2 regions of the Paenibacillus sp. 1A_MP2 genome follow, and region 2 is predicted to be linked to the other one. Evidence: riboswitches for the same ligand, from Rfam matches in the RefSeq annotation. Region 2 holds a riboswitch; the other holds the start of a gene.
What was found. A riboswitch is a leader RNA that binds a small molecule or an ion and turns the genes downstream of it on or off. The one in region 2 is predicted to bind glycine.
Positions count from the first base shown of each region.

Region 1: another riboswitch for glycine. It lies ahead of sdaAB (L-serine ammonia-lyase, iron-sulfur-dependent subunit beta); the one in region 2 lies ahead of gcvT (glycine cleavage system aminomethyltransferase GcvT).

Region 1 is NZ_JBQQCS010000001.1:6,755,707-6,760,131, forward strand. Features, by position in the region: gene ACTWJ7_RS33160 (YhgE/Pip domain-containing protein) at 1-10, opposite strand, end outside; gene sdaAA (L-serine ammonia-lyase, iron-sulfur-dependent, subunit alpha) at 267-1,217, opposite strand; gene sdaAB (L-serine ammonia-lyase, iron-sulfur-dependent subunit beta) at 1,207-1,896, opposite strand; glycine riboswitch at 2,009-2,150, opposite strand; glycine riboswitch at 2,155-2,278, opposite strand; gene ACTWJ7_RS33175 (MFS transporter) at 2,617-3,894, opposite strand; gene ACTWJ7_RS33180 (phosphotransferase enzyme family protein) at 3,924-4,425, opposite strand, start outside.
Region 2 is NZ_JBQQCS010000001.1:2,044,394-2,048,818, forward strand. Features, by position in the region: partial or broken gene gcvPA (aminomethyl-transferring glycine dehydrogenase subunit GcvPA) at 1-1,093, opposite strand, end outside; partial or broken gene gcvT (glycine cleavage system aminomethyltransferase GcvT) at 1,090-2,225, opposite strand; glycine riboswitch at 2,423-2,523, opposite strand; glycine riboswitch at 2,527-2,650, opposite strand; partial or broken gene gcvH (glycine cleavage system protein GcvH) at 2,997-3,385, shown strand; gene ACTWJ7_RS10135 (PTS mannitol transporter subunit IICB) at 3,961-4,425, shown strand, end outside.

The DNA.
Region 1 (4,425 bases), 4.7 Mb from region 2:
CACGTTTCATCTTATTCATCTCCTTAGGTTGTATTACGTTATTTAGCTTTTCTATATATCATATTGATATATGTCAGTTAATAATATATCTAATCGATATATAAACGTCAATACCTATTTATTTTTTTCTTTGTTGGAACAGCAAAAAAGCCGATACGCCTCTTCATCAGGAAGAATTCGTATCGGCTTTCATATCAAGATGGGAGCAGCATCGACGTTTATGATCCAGACTCCGAGTTAATTCAGTTCATGTTCGTTCATGGTTGTCATGCCTTAGGTTCAGGTTTGTTTTCAGCAGGGGACTCAGACTCTGCTTCAACTTCAGGCTCTGCACGCTTCGCCTTCGGTTTGGCGAGCTTCTCCATCATTTTCCGTCCCGTTGGTGTTTGAGCCAGCCCACCTTGGGCCGTTTCACGGTGCCTGCTTGGCATGGCACTGCCTACTTCCAGCATGACATCAATGACTTCGTCAGACGGAATGGCACTTCGTACCCCGGCCAGCGCCATGTCGGCCGCAGCCAACGCGGTTACGGCACCCAGTCCGTTACGGATGATGCACGGAATTTCCACGAGGCCTGCGACGGGATCGCAGATAAGGCCCAATGTGTTTTTTAACGCAAGACCTACTGCATGAACCACTTGCTCCGGCGTCCCTCCACGCAGCTCCACCATCGCTCCAGCGGCCATGCCGATGGCAGAACCCACTTCAGCCTGACAGCCGCCCTCGGCACCGGAAATAAATGAATTGTTGGCAATGACATAACCGATCGCTCCCGCACAGAACAGACCGTTCACCAGATGCTCGTCACTCCAGCCAAAACGCTCCTGGGAGCTGATAAATACACCTGGAATGATACCACAGGAACCGGCTGTCGGTGTCGCTACGATTCGGCCCATGGATGCGTTCACTTCCGATACACAAAGGGCATACGCCATGGCTAGTGCAGATGCATCTCCAGAGCAAGTCTCGCCTTTACGAATGTACTCGGCCATTTTTTTGCCGTCTCCGCCAGTCAAGCCGCTGCGTGATGTCGTATCTTCTGTCAGCCCTTTGTGAACAGCTTCCTTCATCACCTGATAGTAATCCGACATCTGCCGCACAACATCCGCTTTCGGGATATTCGTCTCCTGAACCTGCTCTTCGATCATCAGCTCGGCAATGGTTTTGGACTCTGCTGTACAGATGGTATTCAGTTCATGTAGATGTTTAAACCGCATCCGGTTCGACCCCTCTCTTCAAATCAATCACGCGAATGTCCAGCATATGATCCAGCGACCGCAGACGGTTTAACATCTCAGGATTCGGCACACCATCCATCTCCATCGCCGTCAGTGCTTCACCATCCCGCGCTTTCCGATCCACTTGCATGTACCCGATGTTCACACCTGACGAACTGATTGTGGAGGTTACGGAGGCGAGCACCCCTGCTTTGTCCGAATGGCGCAGCACAAGTGTCGGAAACTCTCCGCTGATCTGTACACGAAAATCATTCAATGCATGTACCGATACACTACCACCACCAATGGAAGCACCGATTAGTGAACATTCGCGGTCTCCGTGCCATAACTCAATTTTGACCGTATTAGGATGAGGAGCAGGCAGACCACTTGTAAAAAACTCTACCTCCATACCCGCTTCCTCTGCATATTGCTCTGCATCCGGAATCCGTGGATCATCCGTCACATAATCAAGCAGGCCACCGATCAATGCGAGATCCGTACCATGCCCCTGATACGTATCGGCGAAGGAGCCGTACAGCGTTAATCGGGCACGTTCAGGCGTGCACCCCAACCACTGACGGGCAATTCGACCCAATCTTGCTGCTCCAGCCGTATGTGAACTTGATGGACCTGTCATGGACGGACCAATAATTGAAAAAACGTCTTTAAAACGCATCGCAAACCCTCCATTTATAATCGTCATTTTCATCCAGACCTACACCCATAATGTTCCTTTATTACTGAATGATGACATAAGAAAAGGACAGAAGAAGGCCTTAAGGCCCTCTCTCTGTCCTCGATACCTGAGAGTTTCATGATAAGAAGCGCGGCGGATTGATGCATGCCCTGTATTCACAGGTAATGTCCCCTGCACACCGTGCTGCTTGACCATATACCCCTTGGGTGGCGCATATCGCGCACTCTCCAGAGTTGCGTCCAACGATGGTACATTTACCTGAGAGATTAACCACTGCGCCGGGTGCGTAGCAGCTTGCTCCTTCGGTGCCCGACAGCTGCCTTTTTACTCGGCATGCCCAGGACTCTCCCGCTCGCTATCATTCGCTTGTATGGAACCATTCTGATCGTGTACCAGAACGATAATTGAAGTTTTTATTACTTTCTCATTAAGATTAATCGACCGGAAGATCAGTGTCAACAAACTTAACGATTTCTTTGTGAATATTTACTTTTTTCCATTTTATAAACAGGATGAACCAACGATTTGTAAACTTTTATCACATGAATGTGTTAATGCGTTTCATTTAGAAAGCGTATACATTTGTTTGTTTTCTATGAGCAATATCTGTGGTTAGTACTATCTATGTTAAGATCCACAGAACGGTTCGGGTATTCAGGCAACCATTATTCTGTACTAGAATTGCCGGATTTCTGCCTGTCACCCCACCATCGAGTTGGGCTTCGCCGGTTCATCATAAAACCTGCTTCGGGAAGGAAACATGCTCGTCACCCACAATCCCAACGCTGCCAGCACCATCACTCCAGATACAACCGTATATACCATACGAAGCGACAACTGCTCTGCCACCACGCCTGCAACCAAAATGGAAACCACCTGCAGCACGCTTAACCCCAATCCAAGTATACTGCTCACTCGGCCCATCAGACCGACAGGGATATTATTTTGATAAAAGGTAACCAGGCCCGTATTCGCCAGTGCCGAGCACAGACCGAGCAGAATAAAAGCAAACGCCGCCAGTTCAAACGAGAACGAACGGGCGAACAGGAAATAACCCAGTGCGACCAGAAGCACACCGCCACCCATCATGTGACGGATCGGCACATGTTTGGCGAACAGCCAAACCAGCATGGAGCCTGCCAAATAACCAATCCCGGTGATACTCATCAAAGCTCCGTACTGCGATTCAGGCAGGTTCATCACCTGACGGATAAACACCACTTCCTGGGCATCGAGCGACATGCCGACCACCAGAATGATCTGAAACAGGGCATATATACCGACCACGTAGCTCGACTTCCGGCTAAAGCTCAGTACAGCCCTCCAATCCTGGGCAATCAACCGAGGTGTCAGCCTGTTTCCCGTCCCTTGATTCTGTTCTCCAATGCCCAATTTGGGAAGAAACAATAGAATCACAGCAGAAGCAGCAAAGGAAACCGCATTGGCATAAATGGCTGCAGCCGGAGATAAATAAATCAGCATCACTCCCGCGACTGCCGGGCCGGTAATAAATGCACCTGAGCTGATTAAGGCTTGCAAAGAGTTGAAGCGCTTGCGCCGTTCAGCAGGTACCAGCCGGGTAATGTACACCTGAGAGGAAGGGACAAATATGGAGGAAGACATACTGATCAGAAACATCACTGTATACATCATCCATAGGCTGGAAATCAGGGGGAGCATCGCCACCAACAATGCCCGCAGCATATCGGCACCAATCATCAGCTGCCGCTGATCATAACGATCAATCAGACTGCCTGACCATAACTTCGTGCACACCGAAGCAATTGGCGAGATAATCCATAACCCTGCGACTGCCGCTGGGGACTGTGTCATATTCAGCACCATCAGGTTAATCGCCACAATATATATGAAGTCACCTAGATTGGATATGCCCACTCCGCCAAGTAGCAATCCGGCATGCTTCCAGCCACCAGACGGAATCTTCGAAGCAACTCTTTTTTCATGAATGTTATTCATAGCGCTTCCCACCCAACAGAAATCACAAATTATAACTCATAGAAGATGCTCTCATTGTGTACATAGGGTCTGCAAAATTTGCTGCAAATAAGAGGCATTCGCTCTTTCATCCATTCGTACCTTGACTCATTCTCCATCTGAAATGCGAAATAGCCAAACGTAAAGATTAGCATGAATCCTTCCATTAACCGAATATCACGCTTCGTCAGTGGTTCTGCCTGCTCCGTATAACCCGATAGGAAGATATCCCGTTCCTCCCGATTGAAAATCGTAGCTGCCCCTCCGGCATCAAAGAGATAGTAGCCATAACCGTATAAACAAAAATCAATCATGGATATGCCCTGATCCGTCACCAGCAGATTGCCGCGGGTAATATCCGCGTGAATCACTCCCCAAGTCTCGGCAGTGTGAGGATACGTTTCGAGTTGCCGGTTAATGTTCTCAAACGTCTCACGGATCAGATCGAAATCTTCAGGAGTAAAGATGCCACGTCTAACGCCTTCCTCCAGTTGCTCCAACATGACCAGATTC
Region 2 (4,425 bases):
AATGGCTCTTTTGCAAATTCAAATCAGCGACATCGATCATACCTTGTTTACCCATGATGGACATATAGACAGAGGCACTCAGTGCGAGCAAAGCCTGGTTGGAACAGATGTTGGACGTCGCCTTTTCACGACGAATATGCTGTTCACGTGCTTGCAGCGTGAGTACAAAACCACGCTTTCCGTTGCGGTCCGTTGTCTGGCCTACAATTCGGCCAGGAATCCGGCGCATATGAGCCTGGGATACGGCGAAATATCCGCATGTCGGGCCGCCAAGTGAAGCGGCGATACCAAGGGGCTGTGCGTCGCCAACGACGATGTCAGCACCCAGCTTGCCTGGGGCTTCCAGCAGACCCAGCGATAGCGGGTTGGCGCTGACCACGAGCAGGCTTTTGTGCGCATGCGCAAGATCTGCGGCCTGTTTTACATTTTCCACGGCGCCGAAGAAGTTCGGGCTCTGGATCATGACGGCTGCGGTGTCATCGGACACAGCGGCTTGCAGGGCATCCCAGTCTGTTACACCATTTTGATACCCAATCTCAACGATCTCCAGATTGAGGCCATGTGCATAAGCTTGCAATACCTGACGGGATTCGGGATGCACGGTACGTGACACAATCAGCTGTTTGCGGCGGGTTGCCGCTGCGGCAAGATTGCCTGCTTCTGCGAATGCAGTCGCGCCATCGTACATGCTGGCATTGGCTACAGCCATGCCTGTTAACTCACAGATGTAGGATTGAAACTCGAAAATCGCCTGTAATTCTCCCTGGCTGATCTCGGGTTGATAAGGAGTATAGGCAGTATAAAACTCGGAACGGGAGATGACATGATTAATGACGGAAGGAACGTGGTGATCATAAATGCCTGCACCCAGGAAACTGGCGTGTGTCTCGAAGTTGGCATTGGCTCCCGCTTGCTTTGACATATGACGTGTGAGTGCATATTCATCCAGTTTGGAGGAAACAGGCAGTTCACCCTGATAGCGAATCTCCTGTGGAATGTCATGGAACAGATCCTCAATTGTTTCCACACCGATGGTTGCCAGCATGGCACTCTGATCCTGCTCGGTCATGGGAATATAGCGGTGCTTGCTCATGCTTGATCAGCTCCTTGAGTAGGTGTCTTTGGCGCACGTGTCCGTTTATGAAAAGGGGTCTTCACGACCTCGGCTTTCAGTTTCTTGTCACGAATCTCAATCTCCAGCGGGGTACCCAGTGCAGCATATTTGCTGTCAATCAAGGCCAGCCCCAGATTGCGTTTTAGCGTAGGGGATTGGGTGCCTGTGGTTACTTCACCAATCTGTACGCCTTCGGCGTATATCGGATAATGGGGGCGGGAATACCACGCTCCAGCACTTCGATGCCGACCAGCTTGCGGGCAGGCCCATCATTTTTTTGCTGCAACAAGGCTTCATGTCCGATAAACGGCCCGGCATTCAGCTTCACAAACATGCCAACGCCAGCCTCCAGCGGCGAGATGGTTGCAGACAGCTCCTGTCCATACAGGGGAAGCTTGGCTTCAAAGCGCAGCGTATCCCGGGCACCCAGTCCGGTCGGAACGAGTCCGTAACCTTCTCCCGCCTGCATCAATCCGTTCCAGACCACAGCGGCCTGTTCGGCAGGAACATAGAGCTCAAATCCGTCTTCACCCGTATATCCGGTGCGGGATAACAGTAAAGTAACGCCACATACCTTTGCATTCGGTACAAAACGGAAAGGCTCAATCGAAGACACATCAGTGTCTGTCACCTTTGCGAGAATATCCACAGCAAGTGGGCCTTGCAGGGCAAGCAGCGCCGTTTGTTCGGAATCATTAGTCATCGTTACGCCTGGCGACATGTGCTGCTGCAGCCATGACCAGTCCTTGTCGATGTTGGAGGCATTAACCACCAGCAAATAATGCTGGTCTTTCAGTTTATAGATCAACAGATCATCGACCACGCCGCCATCCGGATAACACATTAACGTGTATTGAGCCTGACCGGGAACGAGTGTTGTTACATCATTGGTCGTCATGTGCTGTAAAAAAGCTTCCGCGTGTTCACCTTGTACGGTGAATTCACCCATGTGGGATACATCAAATAATCCGGCACGTTCTCGTACCGCTTCATGCTCTTTCTGAATTCCGCTGAATTGTACCGGGAGCTCCCAGCCACCAAAATCAATGCATCGTACGCCTTCATACTGCTGATAGAGTGGAAAGAGTGGGGTTCTAAGCAAATCGGACATCCAATCACCTCGTCATGGGCCGTCAACCGGCCGAGTGTCTAACCGTGGATCAATGAATCTGGCATCAACATTTAATTATAAAAGTAAGGTAAGGACGCTATAGGCAGCGCCGCTCTATAACCTGTTTTCGTTTTTTTGGGAAAAGGAAAAGGACAGGCCAAAGAACCGGCATGCCAGAAGCACGCTGTATTCTTAGGCTCTGTCCTTGGTACCTGAGAGTTACCCCGCCGCATGATGCAGCAGGTTTCCCCTTGGGTGATCCTAACGCCCACACAGGGCGAATAGATGCTCTCCAGAGTTGCGTCCCGTAAAAGTCCTTTTGCCTGAGAGATTCACCTCCCGCTTGTCGGTGGTTTACTCCTTCGGCGTTACCGCATGTACACCCTGATTCGGGTGTCAAGGGTAATCTCTCCCTTTACATTCATCCGCGGGTAATGCATAGACCAACAAACATATTTACTACTCTCATTAAAGCCTGAATCGACTATTGATGTCAAGAACGATATCATAGAAATCAACAAAAAATCCGAATGATATTTCAATATGATTCTGTAATGTTCGTATATTTTTAAAGAGCACGCTTACTTTTCTAATATTCACCATTATATGTAGAGAGAGCCCAATGGAGTTACAGGCATATAAGGAAGAAAGTCAAATAAATTGTAAGGTATCTTGACATTTGAATCTAAAATATCATACGCTATGTTTTGGGAAAAAGGTTAAGGTCAAAGAAGCGCATGCACTCATTAATGAAAAGCGAGGCGGATATCGATGAGCGAATTAAAAAGTGATTTCCTGTACAGTGAAGAGCACGAATGGGTGCAGACCGTAGGGAGGATACCGTACGTATTGGCATTACCGAATTCGCGCAGCATCAGCTGGGTGACATTGTGTTTGTAGAATTGCCTGACCTTGAATCGGATGTAAAGGCGGAAGACAGCATTGGAACAATTGAATCCGTCAAAACCGTTTCGGATTTGTTTTCTCCTGTAAGTGGAACAATTGTTGCTGTAAATGAGGCATTGCAGGATTCCCCGGAGCTAGTTAATAACTCTCCATATGAAGAAGGCTGGATGATCGAAATCCGTGTTGAGGGCGATTTGACAGCAGCACTGTCCACATTGATGAATGCGGATGCGTATCGTAAACATACGGAATAAAACTAGGGTTGCATTTTCCGCTGGAGACTGAATTTCAGCCTCAGGCCAAATGCCGTTTAACTTAAAAAGAATGAATCGATTGATTATAGATCCGGATGGTAATCCTGCTAATCCGGAGAATACTTAGGCGCAATTGTCTCACCTGTAACGGGCTGAGCAATTGCGCTTTTTGCCGTTGTTATTAGAGTATTTCAGATTATTTGAATGAAATGAATAACACCCTAACGTGTTTCATCATCAATCCTGAATGAGATAGAAACTGCTCATTAAAATTGAATAAATTTACAATTTTATTTGTCATTAAAATGGGGTAATTCGTGGGTATGATACAGGAAAGGGAATAACAGGTTCCATTCCTTATACAAGGTTCAAAATGGGACAATCCTTCAAATTTAAATCTTGTCATCAACGTTCATGACGGAAGTAGGTTTTCATTTCGTTGTAGAAGATACCGTTTTCATTTACGATATGGTTGTGAAATTAAGATTTATTACAGATTTGTACCTTCGTTCGTCTGGATCATCGTGTCAAAATTCAGTGGAATTAAGGTTTAATATGTTGAGGAGGTTTTTAGTATGAGTTCAGTGGACGCAAAGTCCGGAAAAAGCGGAGGAATACGGGTCGGCGTTCAGAAGTTTGGACGTTTCCTGAGTGGTATGGTTATGCCGAACATGGGTGCATTTATCGCCTGGGGTTTAATTACGGCATTGTTCATTCCAAAAGGATGGTTCCCTAACGCAGATTTTGCATTGTTGGTTGATCCAATGATCAAATATTTGCTGCCGTTACTTATCGGTTACACAGGCGGTACGATGGTACACGGCCAACGTGGTGGTGTAGTCGGTGCGATTATGACCATCGGGGTTATTGTCGGCAGTGACATCCCCATGTTTCTTGGTGCCATGATTGCGGGACCGTTGGGAGCCTGGGTCATTAAGAAATTTGACAAGGCTGTCGATGGCAAAATTAAATCCGGGTTTGAGATGCTCGTTAACAACTTCTCCGCTGGTATTATTGGTGGGATTTTGGCCCTTCTAGCG